Regions from separate parts of the Kitasatospora sp. NPDC023120 genome, predicted to be linked through region 3. Evidence: riboswitches for the same ligand, from Rfam matches in the RefSeq annotation. Region 3 holds a riboswitch; each other region holds the start of a gene.
What was found. A riboswitch is a leader RNA that binds a small molecule or an ion and turns the genes downstream of it on or off. The one in region 3 is predicted to bind cyclic di-AMP.
Positions count from the first base shown of each region.

Region 1: linked by a shared signal. The riboswitch ahead of ACZ3TI_RS26130 (M23 family metallopeptidase) and the one ahead of ACZ3TI_RS02720 (transglycosylase family protein) in region 3 are both predicted to bind cyclic di-AMP.
Region 2: linked by a shared signal. The riboswitch ahead of ACZ3TI_RS33485 (LysM peptidoglycan-binding domain-containing protein) and the one ahead of ACZ3TI_RS02720 (transglycosylase family protein) in region 3 are both predicted to bind cyclic di-AMP.

Region 1 is NZ_JBVHHY010000018.1:173,105-175,357, reverse strand. Features, by position in the region: gene ACZ3TI_RS26135 (hypothetical protein) at 1-285, shown strand, start outside; gene ACZ3TI_RS26130 (M23 family metallopeptidase) at 412-1,260, opposite strand; cyclic di-AMP (ydaO/yuaA leader) riboswitch at 1,273-1,431, opposite strand; gene ACZ3TI_RS26125 (YiaA/YiaB family inner membrane protein) at 1,664-1,954, shown strand; gene ACZ3TI_RS26120 (alpha/beta fold hydrolase) at 2,072-2,253, shown strand, end outside.
Region 2 is NZ_JBVHHY010000029.1:110,441-112,693, forward strand. Features, by position in the region: gene ACZ3TI_RS33480 (cytochrome P450 family protein) at 1-1,028, shown strand, start outside; cyclic di-AMP (ydaO/yuaA leader) riboswitch at 1,272-1,438, shown strand; gene ACZ3TI_RS33485 (LysM peptidoglycan-binding domain-containing protein) at 1,444-2,253, shown strand, end outside.
Region 3 is NZ_JBVHHY010000002.1:15,824-18,076, reverse strand. Features, by position in the region: gene ACZ3TI_RS02720 (transglycosylase family protein) at 8-1,276, opposite strand; cyclic di-AMP (ydaO/yuaA leader) riboswitch at 1,284-1,453, opposite strand; gene ACZ3TI_RS02715 (sirohydrochlorin chelatase family protein) at 1,952-2,253, opposite strand, start outside.

The sequences.
Region 1 (2,253 bases), on a different contig from region 3:
ATGGCCACGGACGGCGCGCGCCGGCTGCTGGAGCAGGGCCTGATGCGGCGCAGCTACCGCAACCTGGCCGAGCTGACCGCGCTCGGGCGCCCGATGCCGGACGAACTGGCGGGGGACTTCGGGCAGTTCGAGAAGGCGGCGGCCGACGCGGCACTCGACCTGTTCGGGACGTGGACGGTCCCGGGGCTGCCGCGGCTGCTGGTGGAGGAGTTCCCGGAGCTGGCACCGGAGCCGGGCCAGGAGGAGATCGACGCGTACCTGGCGCAGCTGCCCGCGGAGGACTGAGACGCCGCACCGCGAAAAGCCCCCGGCCACGTGCGGCCGGGGGCTTTCGGGTGTTCGTTCGGGGTGCCCGCCACGGGCAGGCCGTTACGGGCAGGGCGTTACGGGCAGGCCGTTACGGGCAGGGCGTTACGGGTTGAGGCCGCGCTGCTGGAGCCAGGGCTCCGGGTCGACCGGGGCGCCGCCGCCGGGGCGGACTTCCAGGTGCAGGTGCGGGCCGGTGACGTTGCCGGTCGCGCCCACCTTGCCGATCTGCTGGCCGGCGGTCACCTTGCCGGAGCCCTTGATGATCGAGGAGAGGTGGCAGTACCAGATCTCGGTGCCGTCGGGCAGGGTCTCGACGATCCGGTAGCCGTACGAGCCGGACCAGCCGGCCGAGGTGATGGTGCCCTGGCCGAGCGCCAGCACCGGGGTGCCGGTGTCGGCGGCGAAGTCCAGGCCGGTGTGCAGGTTGGCCCAATAGCGGGCGCTCTGGCCGTAGTGGGCGGAGAGCCGGTAGTCCGTCACCGGGAGGGTGAGGGCGGTGGCGCGCTTGGCCTCGGCCTCCGCGGTGGCACGCTTGGCCTCCGCCTCCTTGGCGGCGGCCTTGGCTTCGGCCTCCTGCGCGGCCTGCACGCGGGCGCTCTCCTCGGCGGCGGTGCGCTGGCTGTCGGCCTGCTGCTGGATGCGGGCGGCGAGCGCGAGGCCGGGGTCGGCGGAGAGGGCGACCGGGGTCTCGTCCGGGGCCTCGATGGCGGGCGCGGCGGCCGGGGTGGCCGAGGTGAAGCCGGTGGCACCCAGGGTGGCGGCGACGGCGGTGACGCCGAGCAGCGGGGAGGCTCCGCGCGTCTGACGCGGCATCCGGTGGCGGTTGGTCTCGGCCTCGGGGCCGAGGACATCGGGTCCCAGGGCTTCGGGGCCGTCCGCACCGGGGTGGTCGAGCAGCTGGGTACCGGCCGCGGGGCCGGCCGGGTGTGCCGGAGTGTGCGTCGACGCCACGGAGGCGCGCTCCTTTCCTTCCTTCGCGCCTACCGGGTTAGCTGACGGGTTCGGAGCAGGAAGGTCTCCTACGGCCGGGCCGGAGCCCCGCCGATTCACCCCAAGGAACGTGGTTCCCCGGCTCCCTGACCTGCCCGGAGGCCGGTCGGTGGGATTAGGCGACGGCGCACGGTGCCGTCTGGGTACGGCGTTGACGACCGCGCTGCGTTATCAAACGTTAATCCCAGGACGCTCTGATTCCAAGCCATCCGTCCGGGGCCGCTGTGGAGCGGGTGATCGGACGTCAACGAACGACCCCTCATCCGGGCGCCCGATCCGAGTACCGGCTCGCACCCCGATCCGAGCACCCCATCTGAGTACTCCTACTCATGTGCGTCCCGACCGGGCATCGCATCCTGACGCCATGACCGCACCGATGCAGAACCGCACCACGTCCGCCTACTACATCCAGGCCATCCTCTCCTTCGCCCTGTCGGGCGTCTCCCTCGCCGCCGGGATCGCCTACCTGCCGGTCGGGGGATGGGTCCGGGCGTTCCTCGGGGTCGGCCTCCTCTACACCGTCACCTCCGCGTTCACCCTGGCGAAGGTGATCCGGGACCGGCAGGAGTCGAACGAGATCGTCAGCCGGGTCGACCAGGCGCGACTGGAGAAGCTGCTCAGCGAGCACGACCCGTTCAAGGTCGAGGGAGTCTGAGGCCCCTCCGCCCCCCTCTCTTCGGGCGAACGCTTGACGGCTAAGGCTATTAGCCTTAGCTTTATGGCTATCAGCAGCACGGAGATGGCCCGCGGCAGCGGACCGAGGAGGCCCACCATGAACGCCACCAGCACCCCGGACACCCAGTACCTGACCGTCCCCGGCGGGCGGATCGCCTTCGACGACACCCGGCAGGGCGACGGCACGCCCGTCGTCCTGCTCCCCGGGATGCTCGACAGCCGGACCGCGTACCGGCACCTCCGCCCGCTGCTCACCGCCGCCGGCCACCGGGTCGTCAC
Region 2 (2,253 bases), on a different contig from region 3:
TGATGACGCACCTGCTGAACATCGACCCGCCGGACCACACCCGGCTGCGCCGGCTGGTGTCGAAGGCGTTCACCCCGCGCCGGGTGGCGGAGTTCGAGCCGCGGGTGCAGCAGCTCACCGACCGGCTGATCGACGGCTTCGCGCAGCGCGGTTCGGCGGACCTGATCCACGAGTTCGCGTTCCCGCTCCCCATCTACGCGATCTGCGACATGCTGGGCGTGCCGGCCGAGGACCAGGACGACTTCCGCGACTGGGCCGGGATGATGATCCGGCACGGAGGCGGCCAACGCGGCGGTGTGGGGCGGGCGGTGAAGCGGATGCGGGCGTACCTGCTGGAGCTGATCCACCGCAAGCGCGCGGATCTCGGGGACGACCTGATCTCGGGCCTGATCCGGGCGAGCGACCACGGTGAGCACCTGACCGAGAACGAGGCCGCGGCGATGGCCTTCATCCTCCTCTTCGCCGGCTTCGAGACGACCGTGAACCTGATCGGCAACGGGACGTACGCGCTGCTGCGCAATCCGGAGCAGCGCCGGCTGCTGCAGGAGTCGGTGGCGCGCGGGGAGAGCGCGCTGCTGGAGACGGGGATCGAGGAACTCCTGCGCTACGACGGGCCGGTGGAGCTGGCGACCTGGCGGTTCGCGACGCAGCCGCTGACCATCGGCGGGGTGGAGATCCCGGTCGGCGATCCGGTGCTGGTGGTGCTGGCCGCCGCGGACCGCGATCCGGACCGGTTCGCGGACGAGAACACCCTGGACCTGGCCCGGACGGACAATCCGCACCTGGGTTTCGGCCACGGCATCCACTACTGCATCGGTGCTCCGCTGGCCCGCCTGGAAGGGCGTGCCGCGCTGGCCACACTGCTTTCCCGACTGCCCGATCTGCGGCTCGCGGAAAGCCCGGAGAATCTTCGCTGGCGAGGTGGTCTGATCATGCGTGGCCTGCGGGAACTCCCGGTTGAATTCAGTCCGGAGAGCCGCTCCCCGCATACGCCTCCGCACTCCCCTTCCGCGCCCCTGACGAACTGACACGAGCTGACGGCGGGCCGGATGGCGCGCTGACGAAACGTCGCCCGGCAGCCTCCTATGACGGTGTGAACATCCATCAATCCGGACATAGCGGCGCCGTTGGTAGGCGATCGGACACACGCCGTAATTTCTGTGTGATATCGGTGATATGAGCTTGTGATTGGTCTGAGGATCTGTCTACTCTCCCTGGAGTTCGCAGCTGCGGACCCCGTGTGCGGAACGCCGAATCCTGCCCGCCGCGTCACGGGAAACCGACCAGAACCCTGGGCAGGGGCGGGGGAACCAGGTTTGTTGCCGTCCCCACGGCTTGGGGTGAAGCCGCCCGAGCGGAATCGTTTCCGCGTACGGCGGCCGGGCCACCTCCCGGTCCGAACCCGACAGCTCACCTCGCAGGCGTGCGGAGAGGGACCTCTTCATGCTGTTCGTTGGAACTGGCCGCCACCGTCGTCGCACCCAGGCCGAGAAGGCCATCGCCGTCGCCGGTGTGGCCGGCGTCGGACTCGCGATGCCGCTCCTCACCGCCACCGGCGCCTCCGCCGCCCCGGTCTCCACCTGGGACGCCGTCGCCCAGTGCGAGAGCGGCGGCAACTGGAGCATCAACACCGGCAACGGCTACTACGGTGGCCTGCAGTTCACCTCCAGCACGTGGAAGGCGTACGGCGGCACCTCCTACGCGCCGCAGGCCAACCAGGCCAGCAAGGCGCAGCAGATCTCGGTCGCCGAGAAGGTGCTCGCCTCGCAGGGCCCGGGCGCCTGGCCCGTCTGCTCCGTCAAGGCCGGTCTGACCAAGGGCGGCGCCCCGGCGTCCGTCGACACCTCGGACTCCAAGCCGCAGTCCGCCCCCAAGCAGCAGGCGCAGAAGCCGGCCCCCAAGCCGGTGCAGCAGCCGACCGCGCAGAAGCCCGCGCCGAAGCCGGTGCAGCAGGCCGCCCCGCAGCAGCAGGCGCAGCCGCAGACCCCGGGCTTCTCCGGCAAGGCCGGCTGGGACGCGGACGCGAAGGTGTACTGGTACCAGAACAACGGCGCCTGGTACTGGACCAGCCACCAGGGCGTCTACCAGCAGTACGCCGGCCACGCCGCCGCCCAGCAGCACTACGCCCCGCAGGCGCAGCAGCAGTACGCGCCGCAGGCCGCTCAGGCGTCCGGCCACGACTACACCGTCCGCGCCGGTGACACCCTGTCGACCATCGCCGCCGCCCAGGGCGTGTCCGGCGGCTGGCACGCG
Region 3 (2,253 bases):
GCCGTCCTCAGACGCGGCCGGCGAAGTCCGGGGCCCAGTTGGCGATGGTCTGCTCGCGCACGCCCGAGCTCGGGTTGGCGGCCTCGACGTACTTGCCGCCGCCGACGTAGATCGCGACGTGGTAGACGCCCGAGTCCTTGCCGTTGTTGGACCAGAACAGCAGGTCGCCCGGCTGCAGGCTGTCCAGCGAGACGTGGGTGCTGGCGGCGGCCTGGTCGGCGGCGACGCGCGGGACGGAGATGCCCGCGGCGCGCAGCGCGGCCTGGGTCAGGCCGGAGCAGTCCCAGCCGCCGTTGCCGGTGCCGCCGTAGACGTACGCCTGGCCGACCTTGGACTCGGCGAAGGCGACCGCGGCGGCCATGCTGCCGGTGGCGGCCTGGGCGGGGGCCTGGGCCTGCGCCGGGGCGGCCGGCTTGGCGGCGGGGGTCTGGGCGACCGGCTGGGCGTTCACGGAACCACCGTTCGCGGACTGACCGGACTTCTGCGAGCGGTTGAACCAGGTGAAGTCCGAGCCGGACTTGTCCGCGGAGCCCGACTGCTGGGCCTGGCCGCTGTCGCCGAAGGACAGGTGCTGGCCCGGGTAGATGCTGTCCGGACCCTCGGTCAGGGTGCTGCGGTTGAGCTCGTACAGCCGCTGCCAGCCGCCCTGGACGTTGTGCTTGTCGGCGATCGAGGACAGCCAGTCGCCCTCGACGACGGTGTAGTCGTCGCCCTGGGCCCACTGGTGGCTCTTCTGGGCCCAAGAGCCGGTGGCGTCCTGCGCGGCGTCCTGGGCGGGCGCGGCGGGCTTGGCCGGCTTCGCAGCCGGGGCCGGGGCCTGGGCCGGCGCGGCGGGCTTGGCGGCCGGGGCGGCGGGCGCGGCCGGCTTGGCGGCGGCCGAGGTGTCGACGGCCGCCGGGGCGCCGCCCTTGGTCAGGCCGGCCTGGACCGAGCACACCGGCCAGGCGCCGGGGCCCTGCGAGGCGAGCACCTTCTCGGCGACGGCGATCTGCTGGTCCTTGGTGGCCAGGTCGGCGCGCGAGGCGTAGGCGGTGCCGCCGAAGGCGGACCAGGTGCTCTGGGTGAACTGGAGGCCGCCGTAGAAGCCGTTGCCGGTGTTGATGCTCCAGTTGCCGCTGCTCTCGCACTGGGCGACCTTGTCCCAGGTCGCGACGGAGGCGGCGGAGGCGGTGCCGGTGACGAGGCACGGAACGGTGAGGCCGACGCCCGCGACGCCGATGGCGGCGATCACGCGACGGGTGCGGCTGGACAGGCGAGAGCCGTTGGTGGGCAGCATGAAGACGCGGTCCTCTCCCACGCCTGCGAGGTGAGCTGTCGGATTCGGGCTGGAGTTGCCCGGCCGCGCGTTGGCGCGGCTTCACCCCTAGCCCTGGACCGTTCCGGAGAGCGGTCCGGGGCGACTTACCTGTGGGTCCCCCGCTCCTGCCGTGGTGCGTTTTCGCGCTGCCAGGACATCCGACGGCAGGACTCGGCGTTGCGGATGAACTGGGTCCGTGTGGTCACGAACGGGGAGCACGTTAAGCAGACTTAAGTTCAAACTGCAAACAGCTGTGACGCTCATCACGGTTTAGTGAGAACTGCCAAACTGGCTGGCAATCATGATCGTAAATGATCGTTTTTCGGCAATTCTGTTGCGGATGCCCACAACTGTCATTGCCTCAGGAGCGCTGTGACGGTGTGTCGAAGCGTAAAGCGGCGCAGCCGTCGAAGCGGGGGAGTGGGGGTAATTCGAGCGCCGGGAAGTGCGCTCGCCATTTCCTGGCAAAATGCGTCAGAACGGACATTACGTTTCATTGCCCGCTTAACTCTCGTACGGCGCAAGCCCGTACGGTGCCGGTTCCTACGGTGCATGCCCGTGCGGCGCGGGCGGGCAAAGCGAAGGGCCCGGAACGAAAGCCGTTCCGGGCCCTGTGTGCGCGCCGACGGGCGCGGTGTCCAGCTTGGTTTCCGACTACTGCCCGGCGGGCCCCTCGGAGGCCGCGTGGGCGCCCCGGGCGCCCTCCACGCCACCCTCGACCTCGGCGGCGGCCGCAGCCTCCGCCTCGGCCCGTGCCAGGTCCTCCGGGGACGGCGCGGGCAGCGCGGCGAGGTAGGTGGAGGCGATCAGCTGGCCGACGGTCGGGTACGCGCCCAGCGGCGCCGCCGACGGGCAGCCGGTCTCCTCGGCGGCCGCGGCGAGCAGCTCGGAGTCGGCCTCCGGCCCGATCACCAGCGGGGCCAGTGCCGGGCGCTGCGAGCCGGTCTCCTTGAGGT